DNA from 3 places in the Streptomyces rectiviolaceus genome. Region 2 is predicted to be linked to each of the others. Evidence: riboswitches for the same ligand, from Rfam matches in the RefSeq annotation. Region 2 holds a riboswitch; each other region holds the start of a gene.
What was found. A riboswitch is a leader RNA that binds a small molecule or an ion and turns the genes downstream of it on or off. The one in region 2 is predicted to bind cobalamin.

Region 1 (5,099 bases), on a different contig from region 2:
CGGGGTGCCGAGCCGGGCGGCCGCGGCGCTGACGGAGGTGACGCCGGGGATCACCTCGGTGGGATAGCGGTCGGCGAGCCGCTTGTGCATGTGCATGTACGAGCCGTAGAAGAGCGGGTCGCCCTCGGCCAGGACGGCGACCGTGCGTCCCGCGTCGAGGTGCACCGCAAGGCGGGCCGCCGCCTCGGTGTAGAAGTCCTCCATCGCGCCCCGGTAGCCGCCGGGGTGGTCGGTGGTCTCCGTGGTGAGGGGGTAGACCAGGGCTTCCTCGATGTGGTCGGCGCGCAGGTGCTCGGCCGCGATGGACCGCGCGATGGACCGTCCGTGCCGGGCGCTGTGATAGGCGACGACATCGGCCTCGCCGATGACTTGCACCGCCCGCAGGGTCATGAGGGACGGATCGCCGGGGCCGAGCCCGACGCCGTAAAGGCGGCCTGTCGTGTGCTCGCTCACGCTCATTCTTCCTCGCTGGCGATCGCGTTGAGTGCGGCGGCCGCGATGGCGCTTCCGCCCCGACGGCCCCGCACGATCAGGTTCTCCAGGCCGGACGCGTGCGCGGCCAGGGCGTCCTTGGACTCCATGGCGCCGACGAAGCCGACGGGCACACCGATGACGGCGGCGGGGCGCGGTGCGCCCTCCTCGATCATTTCGAGCAGCCGGAACAGCGCGGTGGGCGCGTTGCCGACGGCTATGACCGCGCCTTCCATGCGATCGCGCCACAGTTCCAGGGCGGCGGCGCTGCGAGTGGTGCCGAGCTTGGCCGCGAGATCGGGCACCGCCGGGTCGGACAGGGTGCACACCACGTCGTTGTCGGCGGGCAGCCGCTTGCGGGTGACGCCGCTCGCGACCATGGCCACGTCGCACAGGATGGGAGCGCCCGCCCGCAGGGCCTCGCGGGCACGGGCCACCACGTCCGGGGTGAAAGCGAGGTCGCGTACGAGGTCGACCATGCCGCAGGCGTGGATCATGCGGACCGCGACCTGGCTGACGTCGGCGGGCAGGCCCGCCAGATCCGCCTCCGCGCGGATCGTGGCGAAGGACTGGCGGTAGATCGCCGGTCCGTCCTTCTCGTACTGGTGCACAGTGCGTTCGCTCTCTTGATAGGGCATGGAACAGTCAGGTGTTGCGGGGTTGATCATGTGTTCATGTGTGGTCAGCGGCGGGCCGCGGCCACGGCGGCGGCGAGCGCCGCGCCCGGGCTGCCGGGGATGCTCGCCGGAGCGTCCCGTTTCTCGCCGCGTACGTGGGAGATCTGATGCCCGTCGGGAGTGGCGACGACGTCGATCCACTCCCCGTGAGGGTGTCCGCACCGGCGCTCGCACCCGGACCAGTACACCGGCAGCGCCCCCACGGGCCCCAACGATGCTGTCGCCGTGGCGCGTACGTCGTCCAGGGACTTGGCACAGCCGGGCCTGCCGATACAGGCACCCACTCCGGTCCAGGGAGAGCCGGGTCCGGTGATGAGGCCGGCGGCCCCCAGATCTTCCAGGAGCTGTGCGGCCTCGCGCCGGTCGACTCCCGGCAGGACGACTCCGCGCCAGGGGGTCAGCCGCAGCTCGCCGCCGCCGCGGTGGCGGGCGGTGTCCGTCAGTGTCTGCCACTGGGGTGCGCTGATGCGGCCCAGGGGCAGGCCGAGGGAGAGCGCGGCCGTGTCGCGCGGGCCGGGCACGACACCGAGGGCGGGCCCGGCCGCATCCCGGGGGAGCGGGCCGGTGGTGGGGGTGACGCGGAACCCGGCCTCCCGCAGGCGGCGCAGGACCGCGTCGAGGAGGGGGCCGACGCCGCCGGGCAGATCCGTCACCCGCCAGGAACCCGCGTCGGGCGCCTGCTCCAGGAAGGTCTCGGCCGCGATGAGGGCGGCCCGCGGTGCCTGCGCGGCAGACAACAGGACGGCATCGTGCACCGGGCCGATCCGCAGCAGCGCCTCGTCATCGCCCCGCGCCGTCAGGGTCACATCGCCGCCGAGCGCTCCGACATCGCCGCGGCCGTCGTCGAGCGCGAACAAGAACCGCCCTGACAGGGCGGCGGCCCGGTCGCTGGTGCACAACAGCTCGTCCAGGGCGGACAACCACGGACGAATGTCGCGCTCGCCCCGGTCGTCGAGTCCCGAGAGCGGGGAGGCCACCACGTTGCGTACCCGCTCGTGGAGTTCTGAGGGCAAAAGCCCCGATTCGCCCAGCAGGTAAGCCAGTTCGCTCCCGCAGTCCGCACCAAGGCCGCGCAGCTGGACATTGCCGCGCGATGTGAGATGCAACTCCCCGTCTCCAAGACGCTCTGCCAGGTCCCGCAGCACGTCAGCCTGCCCCACGGTCAGCAGGCCACCCGGGACGCGGACGCGGGCCAGCGCCCCGTCGTCCGCCCGGTGCAGCCGCAGCGTCCCGGGGCATGCGTCGCCGCGGCCGCGGGCAGACTCGTCTCCCGAGAGCGCGGGCGAGGGGACCGATGGGGGCATGGCGGCGAGCATACCGACCCATCGCAGCAGGTCCGCCTGCCCCCCGGCAGTTGATCGGCCCTTAGTATTCCTAGCGACGGGCCAGCCGGCCCGTCGTCGCCACAGACGGCGACAAGGGGAGGAAGCCCGGTGCGATTCCGGCGCGGTCCCGCCACTGTGAGCCCGGTGCACATGCCGGGTGAGTCAGGAACTCCCTTCCCCGAGCTCTCGTCCGCTCGAGCAGGGGAGACGCCATCGACACCACCCGGGGCGTGGACACCCCGAGGAAGGCCCGACGCCGCATGATCCTGCTCCTGTCGACGTCCGACACCGACCTGCTCAGCGCCCGCGCCGCCGCCGGCCCGGTCGACTACCGCTACGCGAACCCCTCCCGGCTCCCGCTCGAGGACCTCCCGCAGCTCCTGGACGGCGCCGACCTGGTCGTCGTGCGTCTCCTCGGCGGCGTGCGCGCCTGGCAGGAAGGACTCGACCAAGTCCTGGCCACCGGACGCCCCGTGGTCGTCCTCACCGGCGAACAGGCCCCCGACGCCCAGCTGATGGCCGCATCGACCGTGCCGATCGGCATCGCCGCCGAGGCCCACGCCTACCTCGCCCACGGCGGACCCGGCAACCTGGAGCAGCTGGCCCGGTTCCTCTCCGACACCGTCCTGCTCACCGGCCACGGCTTCGAGCCGCCCGCCCCCGCACCCTCGTGGGGCCCGCTGGAGCGCACCGCCCGTCAGGTCGAGGGACCGACCGTCGCGGTGCTCTACTACCGCGCCCACCACATGAGCGGCAACACCGCCTTCATCGAGGCCCTGTGCCGCGCGGTCGAGGACGCCGGAGCGCGCCCGCTGCCGCTGTACGTCGCCTCGCTGCGCACCCCCGAGCCCGAACTCATCGATGAACTGCGCGCCGCCGACGCGATCGTGACCACGGTCCTCGCGGCGGGCGGCACGCGGCCCGCCGAGGCATCGGCGGGCGGCGACGACGAGTCCTGGGACGCAGGCGCCCTCAGCGGCCTCGACGTGCCCATCCTCCAGGCGCTGTGCCTCACCAGCTCACGTACCGACTGGGAGGACAACGACGAGGGCGTCTCGCCGCTGGACGCCGCAAGCCAGATCGCGGTCCCCGAGTTCGACGGCCGCCTGATCACGGTGCCGTTCTCCTTCAAGGAGATCGACGAGGACGGTCTGCCCGCGTACGTCGCCGACGCCGAGCGCGCCGCCCGCGTGGCAGGCATCGCCGTCCGGCACGCGCGCCTTCGCCACATCCCGGCCGCCGACAAGCGCATCGCGCTCGTCCTGTCCGCCTACCCGACCAAGCACTCGCGGATCGGCAACGCGGTCGGCCTCGACACCCCCGCCAGTGCCGTCTCCCTGCTGCGCCGACTCCGCGAAGAGGGCTACGACTTCGGTACGGAGGAGGTCCCGGGCCTGGCCTCCGGCGACGGCGACGAGCTGATCTACGCCCTGATCGAGGCGGGCGGCCACGACCAGGAGTGGCTCACCGATGAGCAGCTGGCCCGCAACCCCGTCCGCATCCCGGCGGCCGACTACCGCCGCTGGTACGCCACCCTCCCCGCCGAGCTGCGCGAGTCCGTCGAGCAGCACTGGGGCCCCGCCCCCGGCGAGATGTTCGTCGACCGGTCCCGCAACCCGGAGGGCGACATCGTGCTTGCCGCCCTGCGCCGCGGCAACCTGCTCATCCTCATCCAGCCGCCGCGCGGTTTCGGCGAGAACCCGATCGCGATCTACCACGACCCCGATCTGCCGCCCTCGCACCACTACTTGGCCGCCTACCGCTGGATCGCCGCATCCGCCGACGACAACGGCTTCGGCGCCGACGCGATGATCCACCTCGGCAAGCACGGCAACCTGGAATGGCTGCCCGGCAAGAACGCGGGCCTGTCCGCGGCCTGCGGCCCCGACGCGGCCCTGGGCGATCTCCCCCTGATCTACCCGTTCCTGGTCAACGACCCGGGAGAGGGCACGCAGGCCAAGCGGCGCGTCCACGCCACCCTCGTCGACCACCTCGTACCGCCGATGGCGCGCGCCGAAAGCTACGGCGACATCGCCCGCCTCGAACAACTCCTGGACGAGCACGCCCAGATCGCCGCGATGGACCCGGCGAAGCTGCCCGCGATCCGCGCCCAGATCTGGACCCTGATCCAGGCCGCCAAGCTCGACCACGACCTGGGGCTCGAAGGCCGCCCCGAGGACGAGGGCTTCGACGAGTTCATCATGCATCTCGACGGCTGGCTCTGTGAGATCAAGGACGCCCAGATCCGCGACGGCCTGCATGTCCTGGGCGGCGCCCCGGCCGGCGCCGACCGCGTCAACCTCGTCCTCGCGATCCTGCGCGCCCGCCAGATCTGGGGCGGCACGGCGTCGCTCCCCGGCCTGCGCGAGGCGCTGGGCCTCGACGAGTCGGCGGCCACCCGCACCACCGCCGACGAGGTCGAGGCGAAGGCCCGCACCCTGGTCCAGGCGATGGACGACGCCGACTGGGCCCCGGACGCCGTGGCGAGGGTGGCCGACGGGCACCCGCAGTCCGTCGCCGACATCCTCGACTTCGCCGCCCGCGAGGTCGTACCGCGCCTTGCCGCCACGACCGACGAACTGGACCACGCCGTCCACGCGTTGGAGGGCGGCTTCGTCCCCGCAGG
Region 2 (5,099 bases):
ATGCCGGTGACGGCGATACGTTCCCGCAGCGCGGCCCAGCGCTCCGGCCAGGTCAGCTCGACGCCGTAGTGGTCGGGGTGCAGGACGCCGCGCGCGGTGCGGGTCTTCTCCCAGGCGGGCAGCGGGCCGTTGCGCTCGGCGAGGTCGGCGGACGCCTCGTACGCGGCGAGCATGATCCGCTCGGCGATGCGCGTCGAGAGGGCGCGCGCGGCGGGGGAGTCGAAGGGCAGCTTCAGCTGGAAGAAGACGTCCTGCAGACCCATGGCGCCCAGGCCCACCGGACGCCACCTGGCGTTGGAGCGCCCGGCCTGCTCGGTCGGGTAGAAGTTGATGTCGACGACGCGGTCGAGGAACGTGACGGCCGTGCGGACGGTCTCGTCGAGCCGCTCCCAGTCGATGTCACCGGCGGCCGTGTCCACGAAGGCGCCGAGGTTCACCGAACCCAGGTTGCAGACGGCCGTCTCGCCGTCGTCCGTCACCTCCAGGATCTCCGTGCAGAGGTTGGAGGAGTGGACCGTGTGGCCGGGCTCCGCCGTCTGGTTGGCGGTGCGGTTGGCGGCGTCCTTGAAGGTCATCCAGCCGTTGCCGGTCTGTGCCAGGGTGCGCATCATGCGGCCGTAGAGGTCACGGGCGGGGATGGTCTTGCGGGCGAGCCCGGCGGCCTCGGCCTTGCGGTACGCGGCGTCGAACTCGTCGCCCCACAGGTCGACGAGCTCGGGCACGTCGGCGGGCGAGAACAGCGACCAGTCCTGGCTCGCGGCGACCCGGCGCATGAACTCGTCCGGGATCCAGTGCGCGAGGTTGAGGTTGTGCGTGCGCCGCTGGTCCTCACCGGTGTTGTCGCGCAGCTCCAGGAACTCTTCGATGTCGGAGTGCCAGGTCTCCAGGTACACCGCGGCGGCGCCCTTGCGCCTGCCGCCCTGGTTCACGGCGGCGACGGAGGCGTCCAGGGTCTTGAGGAACGGCACGATGCCGTTGGAGTGGCCGTTCGTGCCGCGGATCAGCGAACCGCGGGCGCGGATGCGGGAGTACGAGAGGCCGATGCCGCCCGCGTGCTTGGAGAGGCGCGCGACCTGGTGGTAGCGGTCGTAGATGGAGTCAAGCTCGTCCAGCGGGGAGTCGAGGAGGTAGCAGGAGGACATCTGCGGGTGGCGCGTGCCGGAGTTGAAGAGCGTCGGCGATGACGGCAGGTAGTCCAGGCGGCTCATCAGGCGGTACAGGGCGGCGACTTCGTCCACCGCGCGGACGCTTTCGTCCTCGGCGAGGCCGCTCGCGACGCGCAGCATGAAGTGCTGCGGGGTCTCGATGACCTGCCGGGTGATCGGATGGCGAAGGAGATAGCGGCTGTGCAGGGTGCGCAGGCCGAAGTAACCGAAGCGGAAGTCGGCGCCGTCCTCCAGGGCCGCCTCCACGAGACCGTCGAGGTGCTCCGCATGGTCGGTGACGAACGCTGCCGTACGGTCCGCGATCAGGCCCTCGCGGTGCCCGACGGCGACCGAGTCGGAGAAGGAGCGCACGCCCTGCGACGCGGCCTCGTCACGGATGCTGAGGCTGAGGAGCCTGGCCGCGAGCTGCGAGTAGGTCGGGTCCTCGGAGATGAGCCCCGCGGCGGCCTCGGTCGCCAGCTCCCGCAGCTCCGCCACATCGGCCCTGGCCGAACGGCCGCGCAGCGCGGCGGCCGCGACTCTGCCGGGGTCGGCGTCGGGGAGGTCGGCGGTGAGGTCGGTCAGGGTACGCAGCAGCGCGGTTCCTGGGCCGTCGGCGGTCTGCTGACCGTCGGTGGTCTGCGCTGACGCAGGTTCGGCTGGCGCGATGGTCACGTGGAGCACTCCCTCGCTCGGCTCTGAGCCTTGGGGAGGAGGGGTGAGTGACACACGGGGGCCGCCCCTGGGCAGGGCTGCGCTCCGCGTCCACCAGCCCATTCCACGAGGCCCGGACGTCGTTGGCACCCGGACCGGTCGGAACGGGCGCGCTGTCGACAGGTTTTCGGACTTGCGAGCACGACAAATGCGTACTCATACACCGTTGCGGGACAGTTCCGGACTTGCACCGGATTCCCCTGCGGCGACAGCGAGCACGAGCATACATCTTGTGCTGGCTCTCGGCGGCAACCCCACATCTTGTGTCGGCGTGCGTATCCCCTAGGGTGGCGGCCGAACTGATGGCCGAACAGGGAGAGTCGCTGTGCGGGGACGGGGTGCGGCCTGTGCCGCGGCGCTGGTGATGCTGCTCACCGGGTGCGGGGAGGCCGGTGAGAAGGCGGGGTCGAAGCCTGCGCGGACCCCGAAGCCGACCACGGCGCCCGGTGTCGACGGCGACGCGGATCCCGGGAAGGTCTTCACGGACGCCGAGCTGAAGGCGGCGCTGCTTCCGGCGAAGGCGGTCGGGGCGAAGGCAGAGGCGTCCGAGGCGACCCTGGGGCTGTTCAACCGGCACTTCGGCGGCGGCGACTGGGGCTCCTGCGCACCCGGCAAGGAGGCGCGCGAGGAGCTGTGGCGCATGCGGGGCGCCAGCGCCGAGCACACGGTGCGCCCCCGGCCCGGAGAGGTCGACGAGGGCGATCCCTACGTCTTCGAGCGCCTGGTCTCGATGCCGGCCGCGCGGGCCGAGCGCTACCTCGCGCTGCGACTCCAGCTCAACGAGGTGTGCCCCGCCGCGGCCGTCGACACGGAGGCGGCCCCGGTCACCGAGCACCACGAGGCAGGGAAGCTGCCGGGCCTGGGCGACGAGGCGGTCATCGAGACCACGCGGACCACCGGCGGCGACGAGTACGACGGCACTGCGGAGTACGAGGTCGGGATGCGGGTCGGCGGTGTGCTCGTCATCGTGCGAGGGGGCACCGACAAGGCCCTGACGATCTCCTCGGCCGCCCGGGCGGCACAGCGGGTCCGCACGAAGCTCTACAAGGCCGCGTAGGACTAGTAGGCCTCGTAGGCGACGCGCAAGAGCGCGGGCCGCCGGAGGAATCCGGCGGCCCGCGCTCGTACCGCGTACAGAAGAGGCTCAGTGCCCGCCGGGCGCTCCCACCGTGGCCGGCGGCAGCTCCTCCACGACGCCCGGGTCGCCCGCGTCCGCCGTGTAGTCGCCGGGAGAGGTCTCGTCGATCCCGTCAGGGGCCTTCATGGCGCGCAGGACGAAGGTCATGACCACGGTGACCACCACGTTCAGGACGAACGCCGTGAGGCCGATGTAGCCGATCTCGCCGATGCCGGGGATCTCGTCGGACGAGCCGCCGAAGTGCTTCTGCGTCGGCGACGCGACGCCGTACGCGGCGACGGTTCCGTAGACCATGCCGACCGCCCAGCCCGCGAGCAGCGCCCAGCGGTGGAACCACCGCGTGAACAGGCCGCCGACAAGCGCGGGCATGGTCTGCAGGATCCAGATGCCGCCCAGGAGCTGGAAGTTGATCGCGACCGTCTTGTCCATGGTGAGGACGAAGGCGAGCGCGCCGACCTTCACCAGGAGCGAGACCAGCTTGGAGACCTTCATCTCCTGCGAGGGTGTCGCGTCCGGCTTGAGGAAGTCCTTGTAGATGTTCCTGGTGAAGAGATTCGCGGCCGCGATCGACATGATGGCCGCGGGCACGAGCGCGCCGATGCCGATCGCCGCGAACGCGACGCCGGTGAACCAGTCGGGGAACATCGTCTCGAACAGCTGCGGGATCGCCAGCTGCCCGTTCTCGACCTTCACCCCGGCCGCGATCGCCATGAAGCCGAGCAGCGCGAGCAGGCCCAGCATCAGCGAGTAGAGCGGCAGGATCGTGGTGTTGCGGCGGATCACGTTGCGGCTCTTGGAGGAGAGCGTCGCCGTGATCGAGTGCGGGTACATGAACAGCGCGAGCGCGGAGCCGAGCGCGAGCGTGGCATAGGTCCACTGCCCGGCATGGCCCGGCGCGAGGCCCGCGACGGGCTTGCCCGCCGCCTCGTTGCTCGCTGAGAACTTGTCGTTCGCCGCCTGGAAGATCTCGTCGAAGCCGCCGAGCTTGATCGGGATGTAGATGATCGCGACGGCGATGACGAGGTAGATCAGGCCGTCCTTCACGAACGCGATCAGCGCGGGGGCGCGCAGACCCGACGAGTACGTGTACGCGGCGAGCACCGCGAACGCGATCAGGAGCGGCAGGTCCTTGATGAACCAGTTCGTGTCAGGGCCACCGCCGACGCCCATGACGTCGAGCACGGCCTGGATGCCGACCAACTGGAGTGCGATGTACGGCATCGTGGCGAGGATGCCGGTGACCGCGACGGCCAGTGAGAGCCCCTTGGAGCCGAAGCGCCCGCGCACGAAGTCCGATGTGGTCACGTATCCGTGCTTGTGCGACACGGACCACAGGCGCGGCAGGAAGGTGAAGATCAGCGGGTAGACGAGGATCGTGTACGGCACAGCGAAGAAGCCGGCCGCGCCCGCCGCGTAGATCGCCGCAGGGACCGCCACGAACGTATACGCCGTGTAGAGGTCGCCGCCGAGCAGGAACCACGTGACCCAGGTGCCGAACGACCGTCCGCCCAGGCCCCATTCGTCCAGGCTCTCGGTCTCGGCCTTGCGCCAGCGCGCGGCCAGGAAGCCCATCGCCGTGACGGCGGCGAAGAAGAAGATGAAGACGGCGAGGGCGATGCCGTTGATGCCGCCCGTGTCCGCTGCGAGCTCGTTCATCGGGTCGCACCCCCCTGGGCCTGCTCGGCCTTGCGGGCGCGCTGGTCACGCTGCCACAGCTTGTACGCGATCATGGTGAGAAGCGTGGATATGAGCACCCACAGCATCTGGTACCAGTAGAAGAACGGGATGCCGATGAAGGTCGGTTCGACCTTCGCGTAGGAGCTCACCCAGAGCATCGCCACGAACGGCGCGACGAGACAGAGGGCAATGACCACGCGGACCGGCGTGACCACCGGTCTGCTCACTTCAGGCGCATCTGACACTTCGCGGCTCCGCTCCCTCGCTTATCCCACCTTTAACGTGCGGGAAATCTAAGCGAGAGGATTGATCTATGGAACCCCCGTCCGGATACCGGACGTATCAATGTGCCTGCTCAGTGCGGGGTCAGCAGCAGCGGAACCCCTGCCTGGGGTCTGACTCCTGCTGATCCGTCCGCATTCGCT
Region 3 (5,099 bases), on a different contig from region 2:
CGTGACGAACTCGGCGTCACGCTCGTCGACATCGCTGGTCAGCAGGTTCGCCGCGAGCGCGTCGGTGCGCGCCACGATCAGCGTCGGCACATCGGCGATGTCGGCGGCCAGGCGGGCCGCGTTGAGGGTGCGGATGTGCTGGCCGGTCGGCACGAGCACCTTTCCGCCCAGGTGACCGCACTTCTTCTCCGAGGCCAGCTGGTCCTCGTAGTGGATGCCCGCGGCGCCCGCGGCGATCATCGCCTTGGTCAGCTCGAAGGCGTTGAGCGGTCCGCCGAAGCCCGCCTCGGCGTCGGCGACGATCGGCGCGAGCCAGTCGGTGGTGTCGTCGCCGCCCTCGGCGGTGGCGATCTGGTCGGCGCGCAGCAGCGCGTTGTTGATCCGACGGACCACCTGCGGCACCGAGTTGGCCGGGTAGAGCGACTGGTCGGGGTAGGTGTGCCCGGCCTGGTTGGCGTCGGCGGCCACCTGCCAGCCGGACAGGTAGATCGCCTGAAGACCGGCCTTGACCTGCTGGACCGCCTGGCCGCCGGTCAGTGCGCCGAGCGCGTGGATGTAGTCCTGCTCGTGCAATTGGCGCCACAGCCGCTCGGCCCCGCGCCGGGCGAGCGTGTGTTCCTCGCGGACGCTGCCGGAGAGCCTGACCACGTCATCGGCGGAGTAGGTGCGCTCGATGCCCTTCCACCGGGTGTCGGTCGCCCACCGCTGAGCCAGCTCCTGGGCCGTTGCCGTCGTCGTCCCTGCCTGTGATGCCATGACCGTCTCCTGGAGACTCGTAAACTATGCGAACGCCTGGCACTGAGTGCCGAGTGAATCTGGGATGCGGCCCGCCATGCGGAGTACGGCGGGCCGCGGTACGACTCTCGCATCGGCACTCAGTGCCAACAAGCGGGGAAAGATGCCAAGTTCTGCGCATCTTTGCTCGCCGTTCTGCCAATTCTGTTAATGCCGAAATCTTCGTTCGCGTGGCTACCATCGCGAGCAGTGCCGACGAGGGCGATCGTGACCGGACAGGAGCCACGGGTGAGCAAGACATACGCGGGAGCGCGGCTGCGACGGCTGCGGGAGGAGCGCCGCATGAGCCAGGCCGACCTGGCCCGCACCCTGGCCATCTCGCCGAGCTATCTGAACCAGATGGAGCACGACTCCCGGCCGCTGACCGTGCCCGTGCTGCTGCGCCTCACGGAGGCGTTCGGCGTCGACCCGGGCTTCTTCTCCGAGCGCGACACCAGCCGCCTGGTGGCCGATCTGCGGGACGCCCTGACCGGCGAGGTCTCCGCGGGCCGGGTCTCCGCGTCCGACCTCTCGGACCTGGCGTCGCGCATGCCCGCCGTGGCGACGGTCCTGGTGGACCTCGGCCGCCGGAACCAGCACCTGACCGAACAGCTCTCCGAAGCCGCGGACGGGCGGGGGCCGGGAACGGCGGCACAGCCCCGTTCCGCGCACGAGGAGATCCGTGAGTTCTTCTACCGGCGCCAGAACTACCTGCACGAGATCGACCTGGCCGCCGAACAGTTCGCGGCCGAGATCGGCGTACGTCCCGGCGAGGTCGTGCGTGCCCTGTCCGCGCGCCTCGCCGAGCGCCACGGGGTGCGGCTGGCCGCGGACGCCGACCAGCTCCTGCACCACTACGACCCGACGGCCCGGGTCCTGCACCTCTCCAACCGGCTGCGCCCGGGCCAACAGGCCTTCCGGATGGCCACCCAGCTCGCGCTGCTCGAGTACGCGGACGAGGTGTCCGCCCTCGCCTCCCAGGACTTCGACCGGGAGACGGCGGCCTGGCCGCTGGCCCGCATCGGCATCGCCAACTACTTCGCCGCCGCCCTGATCCTGCCCTACCGCCGCTTCCACGCGGCCGCGGAGGAGTTCCGCTACGACATCGAGCGGCTGACCGACCACTTCGGGCTCGGCTACGAGACGATCTGCCACCGCCTCAGCACCCTGCAGCGGCCCCGGCTGCGTGGCGTGCCCTTCTCCTTCGTCCGGGTCGACCGGGCGGGGAACATGTCGAAGCGTCAGTCCGCGACCGCGTTCCACTTCTCCCGCGCGGGCGGCACCTGCCCGCTGTGGAACGTGTACGAGGCGTTCGCCGCCCCCGGCCGCATCCATGTCCAGGTCGCCTCCATGCCGGACGGTCAGCGATTCCTGTGGACCGCCCGTGCGGTCACCCGGCACCGCGGCGGCTGGGGCGAGCCCGGCAAGACCTTCGCCATCGGCCTCGGCTGCGAGATCCGCCACGCGTCACGGCTGGTCTACTCCGACGGCCTCGACCTCGACAGTGCCTCATCCGCCGTGCCCATCGGCATGGGCTGCCGCCTCTGCGAACGCACCGACTGCCCCCAGCGGGCGGTGCCTCCACTGGACCGCCGCCTGGCGATCGACGAGAACAGCAGCACCTTCGTCCCCTACCCCGTGGCCGGGGAGCACACGCGCTGACCAGGGGCGTACGCCCTGGTCGTGTGCGCTCGTGTGTGCCACAGCTGCAGTGGCCCTGCAAGTTGTCAGGAAACTCAGTTGCGCACTAAGGTCGCCACGCCTTGGTGAACGGGAAATCGGTGTGATGCCGGTGCGGCCCTCGCCACTGTGATCGGGAAGTCCGGCTCCAGCCCTCGCGGCAGCCACTGGGTGCACACGCACCCGGGAAGGCGGAGTCCGGTCGGTACGACCCGTCAGCCAGGAGACCGGCCAAGGCGCGTTGTCCATCCACGAGGTGCTGGAGAGGGTCTGCTTAGCCATGCACATAGCCGAGGGTTTCCTGCCGCCGGCGCACGCGATCGCCTGGGGCGTAGCGTCCGCGCCGTTCGTAGTCCACGGAGTCCGCTCCCTGACCCGTGAGGTCAAGGAACACCCGGAGAGCACACTGCTCCTGGGCGCCTCCGGTGCCTTCACTTTTGTCCTTTCCGCACTGAAAATCCCGTCCGTTACGGGCAGTTGCTCACACCCGACGGGCACCGGGCTCGGCGCGATCCTGTTCCGGCCGCCGATCATGACGGTGCTCGGCACCATCACGCTGCTGTTCCAGGCCCTGCTGCTCGCCCACGGCGGGCTCACCACGCTGGGCGCGAACGTCTTCTCCATGGCGATCATCGGGCCATGGGCCGGATACGCCGTCTACCGGCTCCTGAAGCGGTACGACGTGCCGCTCATGGTCGCCGTGTTCTTCGGTGCGTTCGTCGCCGACCTGTCCACGTACTGCGTCACCAGCGTCCAGCTCGCCCTGGCGTTCCCCGACCCGAGCAGCGGATTCATCGGCGCCCTGGGCAAGTTCGGCGGCATCTTCGCCGTCACGCAGATCCCCCTCGCGGTCAGCGAGGGACTGCTCACCGTCATCGTGATGCGGCTGCTCGTGCAGTCCAGCAAGGGCGAGCTCACGCGGCTCGGCGTGCTGCTCCAGGGCAAGCAGTCGGCCGCGAAGACGGACAGGGACGCCAAGACGGACGCCAAGACGGAGACGGGGGCCGGCGCCTGATGAGCAGGAACGCGAAGATCAACACTCTGCTCCTCCTCATCGTCGCCGCGCTCGCGGTGCTGCCGTTGGCCCTCGGCCTCGGCGACGACGAGAAGGAGCCGTTCACCGGGTCCGACGCCCAGGCCGAGACCGCGATCACGGAGATCAAGCCGGATTACGAGCCGTGGTTCTCGCCGCTGTACGAGCCCCCTTCCGGCGAGGTCGAGTCGGCGCTCTTCGCCCTGCAGGCGGCACTGGGAGCGGGCGTCCTCGCGTACTACTTCGGTCTGCGCAAGGGACGCCGTCAGGGCGCGGAGATCGCACGGGCCGAGGACGCACCCGCGGAGCAGCACTCCGACGTGGAGGGCCCCCGGCCCGAGACCGAGCAGGTCTGACCCCGCGTGCTGCCCATCGACGCGGCGGCGCACAGCAGTCGCTGGCGCCGCCGCCACCCCGTGGACAAGGCCGTGCTCGGGCTCGGCCTCACTGTCCTGGCCGTCTCCCTGCCGCCCTGGCCGGGCGCCGCCCTGGTGCTGATCGCCGCGCTCGCCGTGCTGCTCGGACCCGCGGGGGTGCCGCCGCGCAAACTGTGGCGCGCCTACCGCGTACCGCTCGGCTTCTGCGTCACCGGCGCCCTGACCCTGATCGTCCAACTCGGCGGACCCGAAGGGTTCGTCACGCTCGCCGACGGCGGACCCACGCGGGCGGGCGGCCTGCTCCTGCGCACCTCGGCGGCCTCGCTCGGCGTCCTCCTTTTCGCCTTCACGACACCGATGTCGGATCTGCTGCCCCGCCTGGTGAAGGCGGGCGTTCCGGCGCCGGTCGTGGACGTGGCGCTCGTCATGTACCGGATGAGCTTCCTGCTCCTGGACTCCATGAGCAGGATCCGGCAGGCGCAGGCCGCGCGGCTCGGCCACACCACCCGGGCCGCCACCTGGCGCTCCCTCGGCGGTCTTGGCGCCACCGCGTTCGTGCGCGCCTTCGACCGGGCGACCCGGCTGCAGGCCGGGCTCGCCGGACGCGGCTACGACGGAACCCTGCGGGTGCTCGTGCCCGACGCCCGGATCTCCCGGAGCTTCGTCGCCATGAGCGCCGTACTCCTCACGGGCCTGGCGGCCCTCACCCTCGTACTGGAAAGGCTTCTTCCATGAGCGAGCCGAGCGCTCCTCGCGAGCCGGGCGAGTCCTTGGTCGCTCTGCGCGATGCTTCCTATGCCTACGAGGACGGGCCCACCGTCCTCAGCGGCCTGGACTTCGATGTCACCGAGGGCCGTGCCCTGGCGCTGCTCGGGCGCAACGGCAGCGGCAAGACCACCCTCATGCGGCTGCTGAGCGGCGGACTCCGCCCGGAGCAGGGCGGGTTGACGCTCAGGGGCGCCCCCGTGACGTACGACCGCAAGGGTCTGACCCGGCTGCGCACCACCGTTCAGCTGGTCGTCCAGGACCCGGACGACCAGCTGTTCGCCGCCTCGGTCGAGCAGGACGTGTCCTTCGGGCCGCTGAACCTCGGGCTGACGGACGCCGAGGTGCGGGCCCGGGTCGCCGAGGCGCTCGCCGCGCTCGACATCAGCGCCCTGGCGGACCGCCCGACCCATCTGCTCTCCTACGGCCAGCGGAAGCGGACGGCCATCGCGGGCGCCGTGGCGATGCGC

Region 1: another riboswitch for cobalamin. It lies ahead of cobN (cobaltochelatase subunit CobN); the one in region 2 lies ahead of ABD378_RS41255 (ribonucleoside-diphosphate reductase subunit alpha).
Region 3: another riboswitch for cobalamin. It lies ahead of ABD378_RS24505 (energy-coupling factor ABC transporter permease); the one in region 2 lies ahead of ABD378_RS41255 (ribonucleoside-diphosphate reductase subunit alpha).

The regions. Positions count from the first base shown of each region.
Region 1 covers NZ_BAAAUG010000022.1:377,601-382,699, forward strand. The annotation lists gene ABD378_RS07515 (precorrin-2 C(20)-methyltransferase) at 1-459, opposite strand, end outside; gene ABD378_RS07520 (precorrin-8X methylmutase) at 456-1,082, opposite strand; gene ABD378_RS07525 (precorrin-3B synthase) at 1,154-2,464, opposite strand; cobalamin riboswitch at 2,513-2,664, shown strand; gene cobN (cobaltochelatase subunit CobN) at 2,734-5,099, shown strand, end outside.
Region 2 covers NZ_BAAAUG010000208.1:46,572-51,670, reverse strand. The annotation lists gene ABD378_RS41255 (ribonucleoside-diphosphate reductase subunit alpha) at 1-1,820, opposite strand, end outside; cobalamin riboswitch at 1,961-2,084, opposite strand; gene ABD378_RS41250 (hypothetical protein) at 2,185-2,916, shown strand; gene mctP (monocarboxylate uptake permease MctP) at 3,004-4,653, opposite strand; gene ABD378_RS41240 (DUF3311 domain-containing protein) at 4,650-4,919, opposite strand; gene ABD378_RS41235 (YbdD/YjiX family protein) at 5,041-5,099, opposite strand, start outside.
Region 3 covers NZ_BAAAUG010000086.1:37,744-42,842, forward strand. The annotation lists gene aceA (isocitrate lyase) at 1-756, opposite strand, end outside; gene ABD378_RS24500 (short-chain fatty acyl-CoA regulator family protein) at 1,024-2,436, shown strand; cobalamin riboswitch at 2,508-2,704, shown strand; gene ABD378_RS24505 (energy-coupling factor ABC transporter permease) at 2,735-3,469, shown strand; gene ABD378_RS24510 (energy-coupling factor ABC transporter substrate-binding protein) at 3,469-3,843, shown strand; gene cbiQ (cobalt ECF transporter T component CbiQ) at 3,850-4,599, shown strand; gene ABD378_RS24520 (energy-coupling factor ABC transporter ATP-binding protein) at 4,596-5,099, shown strand, end outside.